4 regions of the Paenibacillus sp. NPDC057967 genome follow, and region 3 is predicted to be linked to each of the others. Evidence: predicted binding sites of a transcription regulator. Region 3 holds the regulator's gene; each other region holds the start of a gene.
The links. The regulator Rex, encoded in region 3, represses fermentation and respiration genes when NADH is low (regulators of the CRP and FNR family bind a similar motif). The targets are predictions, from matches to a motif close to TTGTGAAATATTTCACAA.
Positions count from the first base shown of each region.

Region 1: a site for Rex is predicted at 1,444-1,461, ahead of ACFVSO_RS15745 (hemerythrin domain-containing protein). Genes of this name have one in related genera too.
Region 2: a site for Rex is predicted at 1,156-1,173, ahead of ACFVSO_RS22255 (formate/nitrite transporter family protein). Genes of this name have one in related genera too.
Region 4: a site for Rex is predicted at 2,550-2,567, ahead of nirB (nitrite reductase large subunit NirB). Genes of this name have one in related genera too.

Region 1 is NZ_JBHVQB010000005.1:457,217-461,328, reverse strand. Features, by position in the region: gene adhE (bifunctional acetaldehyde-CoA/alcohol dehydrogenase) at 1-671, opposite strand, end outside; gene ACFVSO_RS15745 (hemerythrin domain-containing protein) at 794-1,375, opposite strand; gene ACFVSO_RS15740 (GNAT family N-acetyltransferase) at 1,521-2,411, opposite strand; gene ACFVSO_RS15735 (poly(ethylene terephthalate) hydrolase family protein) at 2,458-3,381, opposite strand; gene ACFVSO_RS15730 (copper resistance D family protein) at 3,571-4,112, shown strand, end outside.
Region 2 is NZ_JBHVQB010000009.1:36,631-40,742, forward strand. Features, by position in the region: gene ACFVSO_RS22250 (L-lactate dehydrogenase) at 1-278, opposite strand, end outside; gene ACFVSO_RS22255 (formate/nitrite transporter family protein) at 294-1,073, opposite strand; gene ACFVSO_RS22260 (hypothetical protein) at 1,683-1,988, shown strand; gene clpP (ATP-dependent Clp endopeptidase proteolytic subunit ClpP) at 2,100-2,681, opposite strand; gene ACFVSO_RS22270 (hypothetical protein) at 2,808-3,005, opposite strand; gene ACFVSO_RS22275 (hypothetical protein) at 3,131-3,895, shown strand; gene ACFVSO_RS22280 (hypothetical protein) at 3,948-4,112, opposite strand, start outside.
Region 3 is NZ_JBHVQB010000004.1:345,789-349,900, forward strand. Features, by position in the region: gene ACFVSO_RS11995 (hypothetical protein) at 1-303, opposite strand, end outside; gene ACFVSO_RS12000 (amidohydrolase) at 336-1,637, opposite strand; gene ACFVSO_RS12005 (redox-sensing transcriptional repressor Rex) at 1,618-2,274, opposite strand; gene dinG (ATP-dependent DNA helicase DinG) at 2,324-4,112, opposite strand, start outside.
Region 4 is NZ_JBHVQB010000009.1:65,123-69,234, forward strand. Features, by position in the region: gene ACFVSO_RS22405 (hypothetical protein) at 265-453, shown strand; gene ACFVSO_RS22410 (methyl-accepting chemotaxis protein) at 593-2,347, opposite strand; gene nirB (nitrite reductase large subunit NirB) at 2,627-4,112, shown strand, end outside.

The sequences.
Region 1 (4,112 bases), on a different contig from region 3:
CCCGGTCCTACGCCAAGCGCCGGCTTGCCTGTACTGTACGCGGACTTCACCATCGCCGATCCCCCGGTTGCTAGCACAAGGGCAACATCAGGGTGATTCATCAGCTGCTGTGTCGCTTCCACAGAAGGAGTCGCGATCCACTGGATACAGTGAGCAGGCGCACCGCTTGCCACGGCTGCTTTCAATAGCGTCTGGGCTGCGGCTGCACTGCTATTCTGTGCGGACGGGTGGAAAGCAAAGATGATCGGATTGCGCGTCTTCGTAGCAATCAGTGCCTTGAACATCGTCGTCGATGTCGGATTCGTCACCGGGGTTACGCCAGCGATAATGCCTACTGGCTCCGCAACCATCCGGTAATTCTCATAAGCGTTCTCTTCGATGACACCAACGGTCTTGGCGGACTTGATGTTATGGTAGATGTATTCCGTCGCAAAGATGTTTTTGGTCATTTTGTCTTCATAGACGCCGCGGCCCGTCTCCTCCACCGCCATCTTGGCCAGCGGCATGTGCTGATCGAGACCAGCCAGCGCCATCGCTTGAACGATACGGTCAATTTGCTCCTGTGTCATGGACAGATAGGCTTCCTGTGCAGCTCTTGCGCGTTCGACCAGTTGGCCCACTTCCTCAAGAACTGAACTCTGAACATCTAATTGGCTTGCTTTTACCGCCATAGGTTCCTCCTCCTTGGAGATCTCCGTTTAGTTTCTCTATCTCCTTGTTGACCTCATCTTAACGGAATGCCGCATAGAAGACGGTGACATAAATCACAATTAAATGGAAATTTTAATATTTTTTATGAGAATAAATAGTCCAGGTCCGTCAATATTTCCTCTGCCAGCGGGAAGATTAGCTCTTCCTCCATTTCGAAGTGTCCGGTCAGGATCAAGCAGCCTTGCGTCAACTGGTCACAGCCGTCCTTCAACATCTTCATCAGCGTCAAGTCCGGACGGCCCTTATCCAACATCAGCATACCGATCAACGTGCGGCTCGTTTGCAGGAATGAATCAAAAAATTGCAGCGCCAGCTCATGATCCTTCTCCAGCACCCACAAGGACGGCAAGATGGTTGGTTCGTCCTTCTGCTTGTAGTAACGGGAGAATACAGGGAATAGCTCCTCGTCTTCCCACTTTGCATGGCGCTCCAATACTTGCAGCAGCTCTTCCGCTTGCGCCCGAAGCTCCTTCAACATCTGCAGCGTGCCGTAATCGCCGTTGCTGGCTGCCGTCCTTGCGCTGAGCTCGCCCAGCGATACACAGCTTGCCTTTAATTGCTCATGCTCCGTCTGAAGTCGAATGGCCAGCTGCATGAATGCGCTTGGCCTTGCAGAATCGTTGGGGTCCAATTTCACTGTTTTAGACGGGGTATGGAACATCATCTCCACCTCCAGTTATAGTTCAATCAGCTCATTGTCCCTTGTAGTATAGAGGCTTCGCGGCGGCGGTGCTGTGAGATATATCACCATTGCGGGACAAAAAAAGAAAGCTTTCGCTTAAGCGGAAGCTTTCTTGGCTAACACAATGTTAAGCATGCGAGGTGACCGGGAATAAGAATGGATTCGAAGGCCAAGGCAACCCAGGCTTGACGAATAACGCGTCGTCCTCTCCATCCAGAGGTTCAACCCGAAGCTCCTTCCATTCCACATCAGGCGTGAAATGAAAATGGACGATTTTCGTCTCCTCATTAATCAAGCTTGCTACTATAGACTCGATATCGATGCTGGTTCTGCTAACTATATCGAATAGATGGAGCTCACTTTCCTCATGCTTGAAAAGAACGATCGCCTCTAGCTTTTCAAAGTAATAGAAGTCGTCAGGGAAAGCTAACGTGCTGTAAAACGTAAGCAAGTGCTCATCCCTTATGACGCCAAGCTTATTCGAGACAGGCACTCTGCTCGCTGCCATGGATTGAAGCAGCTCTTGATCCTCCGCATGTTGGAGATCCAGCCGGCGAATCGGACCTGAAGGTGCCGGCAACTGCCCAAGCGACGTTACCTGTAGCGAGAAGCTGCTCTCCGCCACACGTTGAAAGCCGAATTTGGGATAAAAATCATGTACGGTATCATTGGCGAATAGATAGATGAAGTCGCATTTGTTCTCATAGATGTCTAAGATCCGTTGCATCAGCTTGCCAGATAAGCCCTGATTGCGATAATCAGGATGCGTCATCACGGTGCCGATTTGAATGGCTTGATATATCCTGCCATCCGATACCAGGGTCATCTTGTTAATAGAAGCGTTGGCGATGACTTTGCCTTGGTCTGCATAAGAATAGCACACATACTGGTCATTCCAGCCTCCGTTATCATACCAAGCACGGAAGTCCAATTCGAACACAAGCTTGGCCAGCTCAAAAAAGCTCTCTCGGTAGGTTTCGTTCTCTTTCACATTTTCGATCCATAGATATTGGCTCATCTCAATCCTTCAACTCTTTCATCTGCAATTGTCATGCTTACTCAGGTTATGATCTATCTTCTAGTCCTGTAGATTGTGCACTCTTCCAGTCTTTGTTCCGTAATATCTCCGCTTCATCCCCGGCAAAAGCGGCCATCGCTTCACGGTCATCCATAAGCTGATACCTCATCCATGCTGTCAAATAACCTCTGTGTTTACCGCCGTCTCCCTCGATGGCGGTATGTGCCGCCCCTTTCGCCATAGCCATCATGACCGGTATGTCTGGATTAGCGTTCTCCAGCGCCAGCTTATTGGATGAGGTCGGCGATACGATAAAGTCCCGGGTTCCCCCCATAATGAAAAATGGAACCTTCAGTGCCGATGTATCATAGATGTCCTCCGGGTCGCACCACTTTAAATCAGGCAATGCAATCGAGACCACGGTACGTATAGCAACCCCGACATCATGATTGGTATGAGCGTTAATAACGCCGGTGGAGCCTTGAGAATGGCCTGCCACCGCAATTTGATCCGGATCGATACGCTTATACAGAGGACTTGCTGAATCGCCATTATGGGCTAGCATATATCTGATTGAATTGGCAATTTCATGACCCGTACCGGTCGTTGTACTATACGTATCTATCACTACAAATCCCCAGGATGCTAAATGGCGGAACAGCTCATCGTAATTGGCAGGCAGCGCCCCTGTCCCGTTGCCCCATGCAATAAGGGGATGTGCCTGTTGCGAGTTTGGCTGGTAATAAATTTTGTACAGCAACGCTCCTTGAGCATCCTTAACCTCCAGCGTATCTACCAGATATTCGCCTGGTGCCGCATACTTGGCCTCAACGGTTCCCTCTGCATAGGATACCGGGGCCGAGTTCGCCAGAAAGTATAGCAACACGGCAAAAGCGATGATTAACACCAAGAGAAAACCTAACGTCCCTCGCACCCATTTGTTTCCTACGATTTTTTTCAATTGCAGCATCTGCACATCCAGCTCCCTATCTTATGACTCTCTCAAATCCGGTTACAATTGGTTAGATAAATATGGATATAAACAGCTTATCACAGAATACTCGGCTAAAAAAACAACTTTTATATGAACATATATTGATTTAAGAGTCGATATGATAAGATTAGTTCTGGCATTTATTCTTCCGTCGGAGCTGATGACGTGTATATCTACTTTTTTGAGACGCTGCTCTACTTATCCTTCGCCGTTACTGGCGGCTATATCTTGCTCCTGTTCATAGCGGATCGCTCCAAGCCGCAATTAATCGTACCGTTCGACCTGTTTCAGTATGGATTATTGGCGATTCCCGTCTTCTCGTTTATGTCCATCTTGCGTACCAGCTTCATTTTGCGTGAATTTGCAGAAACCATGCCTTATTACGAGCTGCTGCTTATTGTGCTGAAAGATTACAAGTACGGAAACGCATGGATTTGGATCTTGATCGGCGGGACGGGCATGTATGTCATCACACAGCTGTTCCAGACCAAGATTCATCACTTCAAATGGCCGCTTGCCGTGTTGTGGGTGCTGACTGTGCTGGCTCACGGCTGGGCCAGCCACCCTGCTGGCTTCTCCAGTTGGGGCTTTGTCTACCAATCTGTACACGTTGGAGCCGTATCAGTCTGGCTGGGCGTCTTGATTCTGGTCGCCTGGTATACGAGAGGAGCCTTGAACTGGAAGCCTTTCGTCCGTTGGTACACGCC
Region 2 (4,112 bases), on a different contig from region 3:
TTCAAAAGATCGATCCGCGATTCTCCGGGCTTCTGCGCTGCGCCTGCCGTAATGATGATAATATCGGCTGTTTTGCAGTCTTCATAAGTGCCTGCCCAAACCTTAGCGCCGCCCAGGTAAGGCATGCCGTGGTTCATATCCAGCGCATCTCCTGCGGCCTTATCAGCATTGGCGTCAATGAGCACCAGCTCATCCATGCGATTGCGAAGCAGCAAAGTATAAGCGGTCGTCGAGCCGACAGCTCCCGTACCGATGATGACGATTCTTGATTTTTTCATAAATGATAGTCTCCTTTATTCCTCGATAAATGGTTTGTTTACGTAGTGGTACATCGCGGCCATTAGCACGCTTCCCCCGATCAGATTGCCGATTGTGACAGGAATCAGGTTATGCAGAATGCCGTCCAGCGATATCGTCCCCGGCTGCTGCAGGACAAGTGCGATCGCGAAGGTGCACATATTCGCAATGCTATGCTCGTAGCCCGAGATAAAGAAGCAGAATACGAAGAGCATCATGGCGAACATTTTGGCACCGTCCCCTTTGAGCCCCATAGGTACGAAGAAGGCCAGGCAGACGAGCCAGTTACATAGTATCGCCCGGAAGAACAGCTCTACCATAGGCGTATGCATCTTTTTGTCCACGACCTCAAGCAGAAACCCGTTCACATTCGGATCGGCGAATAGTCCGGTCAGCCAGATCAGGAGTGCAAACACCGCAGCGCCAAGGATGTTGCCGCCATAGCTCAAAATCCATAGCTTGGTGGTATCGCTCCAGCGCATTTTTTTGCGCAGGGCGGCGTAGCTGTAGTAGAAGGTGTTGCCGGTGAACAGGTCGCCTCCGCCATAACTAATCAGAATAATGGCTGTGCCAAACGTGAGGGCGGCCATGGGATAGGTGAGCGGAGAATGCTCGACATAAAAGAAGCTGCCTGTCTTGAATGCGACGATAACGCCGAAACCGATAAACATGCTTGCCAGCATGGAACGTGACAGGTACCGCCACAGGCTTTGCCGGAAAATGCGCAGCTTCTTCAACGCAAGCTGCTCCACCTTGAGCAGCGCTTCAATCTCCATAGGTACTCCTCCTGACTATCTCTCTGTTGCATTTGTCTGTTGTCGTTGTGATGCCAATATAGCATGAGCAGGAATTGGAAAGATGTGATAAAAGTCACTATGGACCAGAAAAAAATGGGAGGAGCGAGGCGGGGGGCTTCTGGAATGGGAATGGGGCAACGTTAATCGTGCGAAAGTGACTGGAACGGAGAATTAGTGTTGTAGGGAAACGTTAATCGTGGGAAAGTGGCTGGAATGGGGAAATAGTGTTGTGAGGAAACGTTAATCGTGGGAAAGTGGCTGCGATGGGGAAATAGTGTTGTGAGGAAATGTTAATTGTGGGAAAGTGGCTGGAATGGGGAAATAGTGTTGTGAGAAACAGTTATTCGCGGAAAGCCTGCTGGCACAGCGAAATGGCAACAGCTAATCTACATTACACGTTAGAAAAAGCTCTAATCGACATAACATTTGCAACTTAGCGGTGATGAAGGGTGTCTTGTTAGTAAGAGAAGGTAGCTTGCGTGAGCCATGCCATCCATACTCATTAAATGAAAAGGGCTGGGTTAGTTGAAAAATGTTATGATTTTGATCGTCTGTTACATGTTGATAACCGGATGTGCAGCCGAACCAATGGAAGTTATGAAAGTTGCGGATTTGAACGCCAATCCCACGTCTTTTGGCCAGATAAAGCAGCAGCAAACGATTAAGAGAATCGACGATATTGTGCGACCACTACAATGGCAGGACAGAGAGTTGCCGACCAACGGTGATCCAGACTATTCCTTTTGGCTAGAGCGCAAAGGTGAAAGCTTGCGGGTGAGGAATTATGAGCTGTGGCTGAATGAACCCTATTCCGTCATTATTGATCATGTTAAGTTGAAGTATGCTTTTATCAGCGGGGAGCCGCTGCGAGAGCTGGTTGATTATTTGAAGTGAGGGTTTCGCGATTAAGCAGAGACAGACTTTGGGGCATAAACGTAGCGTCCGCAAATTAAAAAACCTCCCCTCCACAAAAGTGGAAGGGAGGTTTCTCTGCGTTATGAATGATTAGACCTTCTCGATGACTTTGTCTACGAGGCCATAAGTGTGAGCTTCGGCTGCGCTCATGAAGTAGTCGCGGTCGGTGTCCTGCTCGATGCGGCTGAGCGGCTGGCCGGAACGTTCCGCCAGAATGTGGTTCAGCTTATCGCGCATCTTCAGGATGCGGCGAGCGCGGATCTCGATGTCGCTGGCTTGGCCTTCAGCGCCGCCAAGCGGCTGATGGATCATGACTTCGCTGTTAGGAAGCGCGTAACGCTTACCCTTAGCACCTGCTGTCAGCAGGAACGCGCCCATGGACGCGGCCATACCTACGCAGATCGTCGATACATCCGGCTTGATGTATTGCATCGTATCATAAATGGCCATACCGGCTGTAATGGAACCGCCAGGGCTGTTGATGTATAGGGAAATATCCTTATCCGGGTCTTCCGCCGCCAGGAACAGCATTTGCGCGATGATGGAGTTGGCTACCACGTCATTCACGCCAGAGCCTAGAAATATGATGCGATCCTTCAACAGGCGGGAATAGATGTCGTATGAACGTTCCCCCCGATTGCTTTGCTCAATAACCATAGGCACAAAATTCATTTCGAACCAGTCCTCCTTCGTCTACGTAAAAGCATGAATCAAAAATTCGTATTCCTATCATAACGGATTAAAATCAAAAAGTCAAAGATGGTCAAAGAAATTGATTTTTCAGGCCAAACCCTACAATTACGCTTCTGTCCGCTCCGTAAAGTAGAGCCCGTTTTGCAGGTCATTGACGAAGCGCTGCAGCCATTCATAATAGCTGACGGCATGTTTCAGCTTGTGCAAATCCTCCAGACATAGCTTCCGTTCTTTCTCGTCTGTGCCCTGTTCAAGGATGATTTCGCTGAGCTGCGGGATAACCGCTTGGATCGCCCCCAGCATGACATCGATCTCCCGCTGAAGTTTGAAGGTGAAGAAAGATTGGAACGCTTTGAAGAAATCTGCTTTTTCTTCAATAATGCAATAAATCGCAAGAGATCGGCGCAAGTTATGGACGAGGTGATGGTATGCATCGTTTCCGAGCAGGGATAGGGTCACTGGGGATTATTGTGTTGATCTGTTGTATAGGGGGGTTCTTCCTATCGAGGCCCGCCGCAGCAACCAGGTCGGATCTGGATGGCTGCTGCGCAACAGTGGAGAAGCTGGAACGGCGGCTCGATAAATTGGAGCCCAAGAAGCCAATGACGATTCCTGAATCCGAAGAGAGGCTGGAAGCAGCTAAGCTCTATCCTGAGCACACGCTCCCTACTAACGAAGTGCGGGCGGCTGGAACCCAAATTCCGTTCAGAACGATTAAGGAAGATCCCAGCTATAAAAGGCCGATCTACCACGAGCATTGGCATAGCACCTATTGGGGCGGCAGGTGGAGCAATATCGCATCGCATGTGGACACTGCCCTTCATCGGTTGTTTGCTACATACGATATTGGTCTCTCCGGGGAGATGACGTTTAAGGAGCAGGTGGGAGTTGATTTCCCGATGTTCCAGAATCCAACGGACCTCGATCTGTATCTCGTCGTCTTCCAGACTGCCGTGATCGATGTCTATACGAAAGGCAATCAGATCGTTGTAATCGGCAGGCCGCAGCGTCTCGGTGTGCAAGTCATTACGATCAAGACGAGCGATCTTCGTCCGGTTGAACCGGATAAATTGTTGCTAGTCCAATTGGCGACGCCTGAGGGTGATGAACTGGATTATACGCTGATTAGCTATGAACCGCCGGATTTTTGGCAGAAACAAGAGAAGCGATCAAAAGCGGGAACAGGAGGATAGTATGTCGCAGCCTTCATTTATGTACCGATATACGAGGGAAAATGTGAAGGGCTTATCTGCTCGTATCGAGAGGATCATATTGGACGAAGACAGGCATAGCGTTAGGGTACATCATTAAATGGATGCTTTCGATGCGGTTTTTGAACGAAACGATATATTGGCCGAAATGAGTTTCATATTCCACGTCGGTGAATGAGAGATTCTTCCCGGCGTAATG
Region 3 (4,112 bases):
TTGGTCTTCCGGCAAAACTTGATCTGCCATCACACGATGCTGCAAAGCTCCCTCTTCATTCAGGAAAACGAATAGCTCTGATTCTGTTTCCGTCGTTCCATAAGCAACCCATGTCGTCGCTTCCCAGACATGCTTGTACAGCTTTTCGATATTCGCCATTTCGCCTGTCGCGAACACGGCTTCTCGCATGCTGCTTTCCTCCGACCACTTCGGCATTTGCACATCACGGAAATAAAAGCCGAACCAAACCCCTAACGCAATCAGGCAAGCGATGATAGCGAACAGCCAGCGCTTTGGCGTCATAAATGGCGGCCTTTTCTTTTCGACCGCTCTCATTAGCCGTTCAGTAACCGCTCGAAGCTTGCGGCTGCCTCATATTTGATCTTCTCTTCATCCATTAATGTGCAGACGCCGTTCTGTACCACCTGACGCCCATCCACCCATACATGCTTGACGTCTCGGCCCGATCCGGCATAAACAAGATGCGATACGATATCCGTAAGCGGGTAGAAATGCGGCTGATCCAAATCGATTGCAATAAAATCAGCCTTGTAGCCGGCTTTCAGCTGACCGATCGAATCTCCCTGCCAGATGGCATTCGCTCCGTACGTAGTGCCAAGCTTAAGAGCCTCCCAGGCCGGGATTGCTGTCGGATCGCCGGATACTCCCTTGTGAAGCAAAGCGGAGAAACGAATTTCTTCAAACAAATCCAGGTTATTGTTGCTCGCGACGCTATCCGTACCGAGCGACACCTTCACACCGGCTCTCATCAGCTCCGGAAGCCGTGCAACGCCGGAAGCCAGCTTCAGGTTGCTGACAGGATTATGCGAGACGGATACGCCGTGCTCTGCCAGCAAAGCAATCTCTTCATCGGTCAGATGGACAGCATGCGCTACGAGCGACGGACGCGAGAAAAATCCGAGTCGATCCAGATGCTCGACTGGACGTGCGCCGTAATCGCGAACATTCTGCTCCACTTCCGCAATCGTCTCGGACATGTGCGTATGAAGCGGCAAGTCCAGCTCATGCGCAGCCTCCACGAATTTCTCTATATAGGCGGGAGGACAAGTGTATGGCGCATGCGGCGACAGCATCGTCGAGATTCTGCCGTCTGCCTTGCCGTGCCATGTCTTGGCGAAGGCAATCGCATCATTCAGCTTGGCCTTCTGTTCTTCTTCCGAGCACAGACCGATAACGCCGCGTGTCAATATGCCGCGTATGCCTGCTTGCTCAGTCATAGCCGCAACCTGATCCATACGATCGTACATATCGACAAACGCAGTTGTGCCCGTACGCAGCATCTCTATAATCGCGAGCGCGCTTCCGGCTCTTGTGTCGGCATCCACATATTTGGCTTCCATCGGCCACATCTTCTGCTCCAGCCATACCTGCAGCTTCTGATCGTCGGAATAGCCCCGCAGCAGCGTCATAGCCGCGTGGCCGTGTGTATTGACCAGACCCGGCATGAACGCCAGCTTGCTGCCGTCAAGCTTCTGTGCATCGGGCAACAGGCCGACTGGCGGTTCTGCGCCAACGTATGTAATTACACCGTCTGTCACAACCATATGTCCCTTTACTGTTTTTGCAGCATCATCCATCGTAACGAATAGGCCATCTTTAATCCAAAGCTGTGTCATCGCTTACGTCTCCTTCATGATTCAAATAATAAGCCAGACTTAACAATTCCCTTGTGAAATCGGCATTATGAATACGCACATCATCCGGCACCCGAAGAATAGCAGGAGCAAAGTTCAAGATTCCCTCTACACCTGCGGCAATAAATTGATTGGCGACATTCTGCGCTTCATGCGCGGGCACGGTAATAATGCCAATTCGTATCTTTTGTTCGGCAACGACCCGCTCCAGCTCGCTCATCGGTTCTACGACCAAATTGTTAATATTGGAGCCGATCTTTTCGGGATGCACATCAAATACGGCTGTAATCTGCATATTATCCTTGGAATACTTGTTGTAATTGCATAAGGCATGCCCCAGATTGCCGGCTCCGACCAATGCGACTTTAATCGTTTGATTCAGCTTTAAGATCTGTCTGATCTTCTCTATGAGATACATGACGTCATACCCGATGCCTTTGCGTCCGAATTCGCCAAAATAAGCCAGATCTTTCCGAATTTGAGCCGGGTTCAAGTCAAGCTTGACCCCCAGCTCCTGCGAGGAGACCGTTTGGATCTCCCGGAGATGCAGCTCATTGAGCACTTGCAGATAAATCGGAAGGCGTCTAACGACCGCCTCCGATATTTTTGCGGACTTCATGGGAACCAACTCCTTCTTAACGGGGGTTGTAAAAAGCTAAGCGTCTGTTTTAATCTCCTGTTGCCGAATGAGCCAGCCATTGCTGCATGCGGGGTACCATCTGATTCGTATGCATCGTCTCGATCTTGGGGCCCGGCAATGAATACAGGAAGTGCTTGCCATAAAAGGTGTCAATGACTCTCGTATCATAGATGATGACAATTCCTTTGTCATGCGCTGTGCGGACTAACCGCCCGAAGCCTTGCTTGAAGCGGATTACCGCCTGCGGAATGGACAGCTTCATGAACGGATTCTGCTTCTGCCGCTGAAGCAGCTCGGACTTGGCCTCCACCAGCGGATGATTAGGCGGCTGGAACGGCAGGCGGACAATGGCCAGGCACACAAGTCCTTCCCCGGGAATGTCTACCCCTTCCCAGAAGCTGCTGGTGCCAAGCAAGACCGATTCGGGCTGCTGCAGGAATCTCCGGGTCAGCTTCGTCCGGTTGCTGCTGTCGATGCCTTGGCCCAGCAGTTGAATACCTGCTTCATCCAGCTTCAGCTTCAGCGGATCATACACTTGCTTCAGCATCTTGTAGGATGTGAACAAAACAAGCATCCTGCCTTTGGTCTCCACTGCGGTATCGGCGAGCGAGCCAATCAGTTTATCGAGATAGGTATCATCTACAGAAGCGCCCTTAAGCACAGGAAAATCACGCGGTATGACCACAAGCGCCTGCTCCCGGTAATTGAACGGAGAAGGGAGCAGTACCGTTTTCAGCTTGCCTTGCTTCTCATAGCCCTCAAGGCCAAGCTGCTCTTCAGCGTATTGGAAGCTTTTTTGAACCGTCAAGGTGGCGGAAGTCATGACGATGCTGTCTTTTGCATCGAAGAAGTACTTCTGCAATTGACTGCTGACATCAACCGGCGCAGCGTAGAGCTGCAGCGAACGATGACGGTATGCGGTGCTCGCCTCCAGCCAGTAGACATACTGCGCATCCTCCAGCTTTGTGATGAGACGAAGTTCATCCTTCACCCCTGCAAGATCCCGCAGCGCGCCGTTCAAATCCGTCAAAGACGCTTGTATAGACAAATCGTCCGCTCTGTCCTTAATATCGTTCATCATCTTCTCAGCCGTCTTGATCACTCTAGTCAGCTCGACGTGTACGTTATTCTCGACAGCCAGCACCTCCTCCCAGCCAGCCGGAAGCTGGCCGGAGCTAAGCCGCTTTACCAATGCGCCGTTGTCGCTCACGCTGTCCGATGCTGTGGAGGCAAAGGCATAGAACATCTCGAACAGCTTGTCCCAATGCTCCTTGATTTCTTGAAAAACGGGAATAATCGTATCAATGGTCTCCGTCCAGGCAGTGACATGATCGTCACCCTCTTGCTGAAGCCGCAGACGCAACGTCGGCAGCAAACCGGAACGGTTGTCCCGGTACAGCCGTACGATAGCTTGAACAAGCGTGAAATAATGCACATTCATGCCCAAATGCTTGCCGGCAACTTCCTCAACATGATGAGCCTCATCAATAATAAGATGGTTGTAGGTAGGAAGCAGACGATGATCGGCTTGCACATCGGTGAACAGCATGGAATGGTTCGTAATGCATACGTCAGCCAGGCTCGATTCATGCTTCGCGCGGTGATAATAGCAGCGCTTGAACCACGGGCAAGCCCTGTTCAGGCAGGAGTCGGCATCGCTCGCCACTGTTGACCAGAAATCGGAGCCCCTGCTGCCGAAATTCAACTCCTCCTGATCGCCGGTTTCGGTCTCCCCGAGCCAAACGACCATTTGTGCAGCCGTTATGGGGTCCTCTATGGGTGCGACCATATCTTGAGCGTTCAGTTTCCCTTCAAAT
Region 4 (4,112 bases), on a different contig from region 3:
AAATTATGAGGATAATCATAACTGCCGGCTGGATGCCCTACACTTATTAAACAAATGTATATATTTAGTATGATAAGTTATTTCCCAATTGTCAATACACGAATTCTTTCGATTAAATAATCGCTATCGGCTATATGTCAATCTTCATCTGCGCTGTAATCCCAAAGGAAAGTAAACTGGACAGAGTTCCGCTAATTGTCTATATTTAATTGAGAATAATTATCACTTTCTTTTAGTTTAGGATCGGTCTCTGGAGGTTTTGTTATGAATCCTATCTTTTATCAATTGCATCAAGCGCAAATAGCAGCCGACGGAGGGATGTTAGGTCCGATTCGATTGGCTGTCGACTCTCTCGCAATTCCTAGTTTCAACGGGTCACATGAAATCAATGAGGAAGCCGGGCTCCATGCCGGCTTCCTCTACTATTCCGGTTTCTCGGTGGTAGCATGGTAGAAGTTAGCTTCGCCATCGCAGGAAGCGATCATGCGTGGATTTTGGAGAATTGCTGTTTGCAAACCCACGCTTCGCCCCCGCCAAATGTAAAATCCACAACCGCGTAAGGGTGTGGATTTTTGCCTTTATTACGAGATGACTATAGCTTGAATTTCGATACCGCTTCTTCCAGGCCGGTTGTCCTGGTCTCGAGCTGCTTGCTCGTATCGGCTATACGTTTCGTAGCTTTTAGCTGATTGGCTGACATCGATTGGACGGCGACCGCGTTTTCCGCAGCTGTTATGGAGATTTGCGAGATTTGCTCAACCGATGCGGCGATTTCCTCAGAGCCGGCGGATATCTCTTGGGCAGCGGCTGAAATATCCTGAATTTGTTCGTTCACGATCAAAAACCGATCAGCGGTATGGTTGAACAGCAATTCCACTTGGTTGAACAGCTTTGTGCTTTTCGCCATTTCATCGCTTTCTTTCAGCATCCACGATCCGATCTGCGAGGATTCCTGCTGGATTTGCTGCAACAGCGAGGTAATATGCGCTGCGGAGACCGAGGAGGATTCCGCTAGCTTGCGCACTTCACCGGCAACGACAGCAAAGCCTGAGCCATGCTCGCCTGCTCGCGCAGCTTCAATAGAAGCATTAAGCGCAAGCAGCTTGGTGAGATCGGCAATGCTGGAAATCGAATGAAGAACAGGCTCAATTTCCACCATGTAAGTATTCAGCACTTGTACGGAGGTTGTTGTCTGGTTGACAACTTGAGACATTAAAGCAACTTGCTCCTTCAATCCGTTGATGGAGCTGCGTCCGTCTTCGACCGTTTCCAATGCTTCACCGGAAGCGTTGGATACATCGGCGGAGGCTTCGGACACTCGCTGGATGGCAACAATAATTTCCTCCATGGATTTTGCACTCTCTTCGGCTGCTATACGTTGATGCTGCGCTCCGTCCGCCAGTTCTGTAATGGAATGCTCGAGCTGCTGATTCAAGGAGACCAGTTGGTTTACCTCCAAGCTGAATCGCTCGGTAGAATGGACGAGATCATCTGTCGTTACAGCAATATTGCCAAGGACATCGCCGAGGGTGGCTCCCAGCCGCTCCAGCATTTTGTTCATTGCGGAATGCGCCTGTCCGATTTCATCGCTGGACTTCACACTTGTGCTGAGCAGAATCGCCTTCGCTTCCGCGAGATCGCCTTGAGCAATGGCTTCTGCACCGCCTACGATAAGACGCAGCGGTCGCAGAGCTCTGAACATGAACCACGCAATCAGAACAAAAATCAGCAAGGTTAAACATCCCATCAAAATAAATAACGGGTTGCTGTTTTTCATGATCTCCCGATGAATCGTGGCTGCAACGGACACATTGGTATCGATGCCTAACACTCCGATCATCGTTCCGTCCGTATCGTGAAGAGGCGCATATGAAGATATATAATCTCCGTACACGAGGTTGCGGATCACGTCGCTCTTCGACGATTCCCCGTTCAGCAACGCGCTAATAGATGATTCGGGCACGTCGGTGATTTCCCCAATTGGTGAGGCGGAATCCGATTCCTTAGGTTGTCCGTCAATAAGCAGGATAGGCTGTCTTTTGTCGTCAATCGTAAACGTATATACATACTGTGCGCCTATCTGGGAGCGGAATTGATCCATCTCTTCGCGGATGCTCCAATACAAATCGTTTTCTTGCGGATCATTCAAAAATTGTTTGTAGGCATCCAAGTCGAATCGTTGCGCGTATGCTTCGGCTATGTGAATACTGAAGCTGCCGATCGTTTCGTTGCTAGCCTTCTTAATGTTGTGGATTTGCATGTAGATGAGAGTGGCTGACAAAATGATGAGCAGCGCCAGAATACTGATGGATAATTTTACAGCCAGACGATTCTTAAGTTTTAACATGAAGCCGTTCCTCTCCCTTGGTCCTGGTGTGATGAATGTCAATGAATAAAATATCCCAATCTCATAAGTTGTTCGACAATTTTTTCTCTTATCCTGCCATATCCTTCGTTATTTTAGGGATGAGCTTTATCTAGCGGGGGCTTGTAGGGAATAGAGCTTGAGATGGCTATATTGAAGCTTGAGAAGTTATGTTTTTATTCTAGTGTGACAATCTTCACATCCATGTCTTCGTCCGTCCGTTAATATGACGTTAGAGTCCCATAGTGGAGGCGAATGAACGTGACGAATCGCGAAAAAAAGAAAAAACTAGTTCTCATCGGGAACGGAATGGCCGGCATTGGCACGTTAGAACAAATACTAAAGCTAACAAGAGCATTTGATATTACGGTCTACGGGTCAGAACCTTATCCCAACTATAACCGCATTCAATTGTCCTATGTACTAGAAGGCAGTAAATCGGTAAACGACATCATTATGAACGATCTCAGCTGGTATGAAGAAAACGGAATCACGCTGCATACAGGCAAGAAAATTGTTCGAATCGATTCTGTTGCCAAACGCGTGTACACGGATGCAGGAGAGTGGGCCGAGTATGAGGTTTTAATATTGGCTACCGGTTCCTTACCGTTCGTACTGCCCGTTCCGGGTGCGGATAAGGAAGGAGTCATCGGTTTCAGAGATATTGCCGACTGCCACACCATGATCGATGCGTCGAAGCTATTCAAGAGAGCAACCGTAATCGGCGGCGGTTTACTTGGCCTGGAAGCGGCCAAGGGGCTGGTGCAGCTCGGAATGGATACGACGGTCGTTCATTTGTTCGATACTTTGATGGAGCGTCAGTTGGATCCCGCATCGTCTGCCATGCTCAAGACGGAGCTGGAACGGCAAGGGATCAAGTTCGCGATGGGCAAGAAAACGGTAGAACTAACAGGTGATTCCCGGGTTACCGGTCTTAAGTTCGAGGGCGGCACCGAGCTGGCGGCCGATTTGGTGGTGATGGCGGCCGGCATCGTACCGAACACTGAACTGGCGAGGGCTAGCGGTATCGAGGTTGCGCGCGGCATCAAAGTGGACGATTACATGCAAACCAGCATCCCGGATGTTTATGCGGTCGGGGAATGCTGCGAGCATCGCGGCGTCTGTTACGGTCTTGTGGCCCCGTTGTATGAGCAGGGAACGATACTTGCGAAAAAGTTGGCTGAGGCTGAAACGGCTCCATATATAGGCTCTTCAGTCTCGACAAAGCTGAAGATTTCAGGTGTGGACGTCTTTTCGGCAGGTGTATATGCAGAGACGGAGACACATCGCGTTTTACGCATTCACGACGACTGGAAAGGCATCTATAAAAAGGTGCTGCTCGAAGGCAATAAAATCGTTGGTGCCGTTCTTTACGGCGATGTGAACGACTCCGCCATTCTAACCCGCTGCATCCGGGAAGGCAAGGAGATGACGGATGACCTATACAAGCAACTGTTCGGCGGTGGAGAATGCTGCGGAGGGACAGCGAAAGCTTCAGCCGTTGAAACGATGGCGGACGAAGAAATCGTATGTGGCTGCAACGGTGTGACGAAAGGGGTTATCGTTCGAGGGATCCGGGAAGAAGGCTGGGATTCGGTGGAACAGATCAAAGTATGTACCGGAGCGACCCGATCTTGCGGAGGCTGCAGGCCGCTAGTAGAACAATTGTTGCAATACGCTCTTGGAGATGGATACGACAAGTCGGCCGCCAAGAAGCCCGGCATCTGCGGATGCACACCGCTTACAC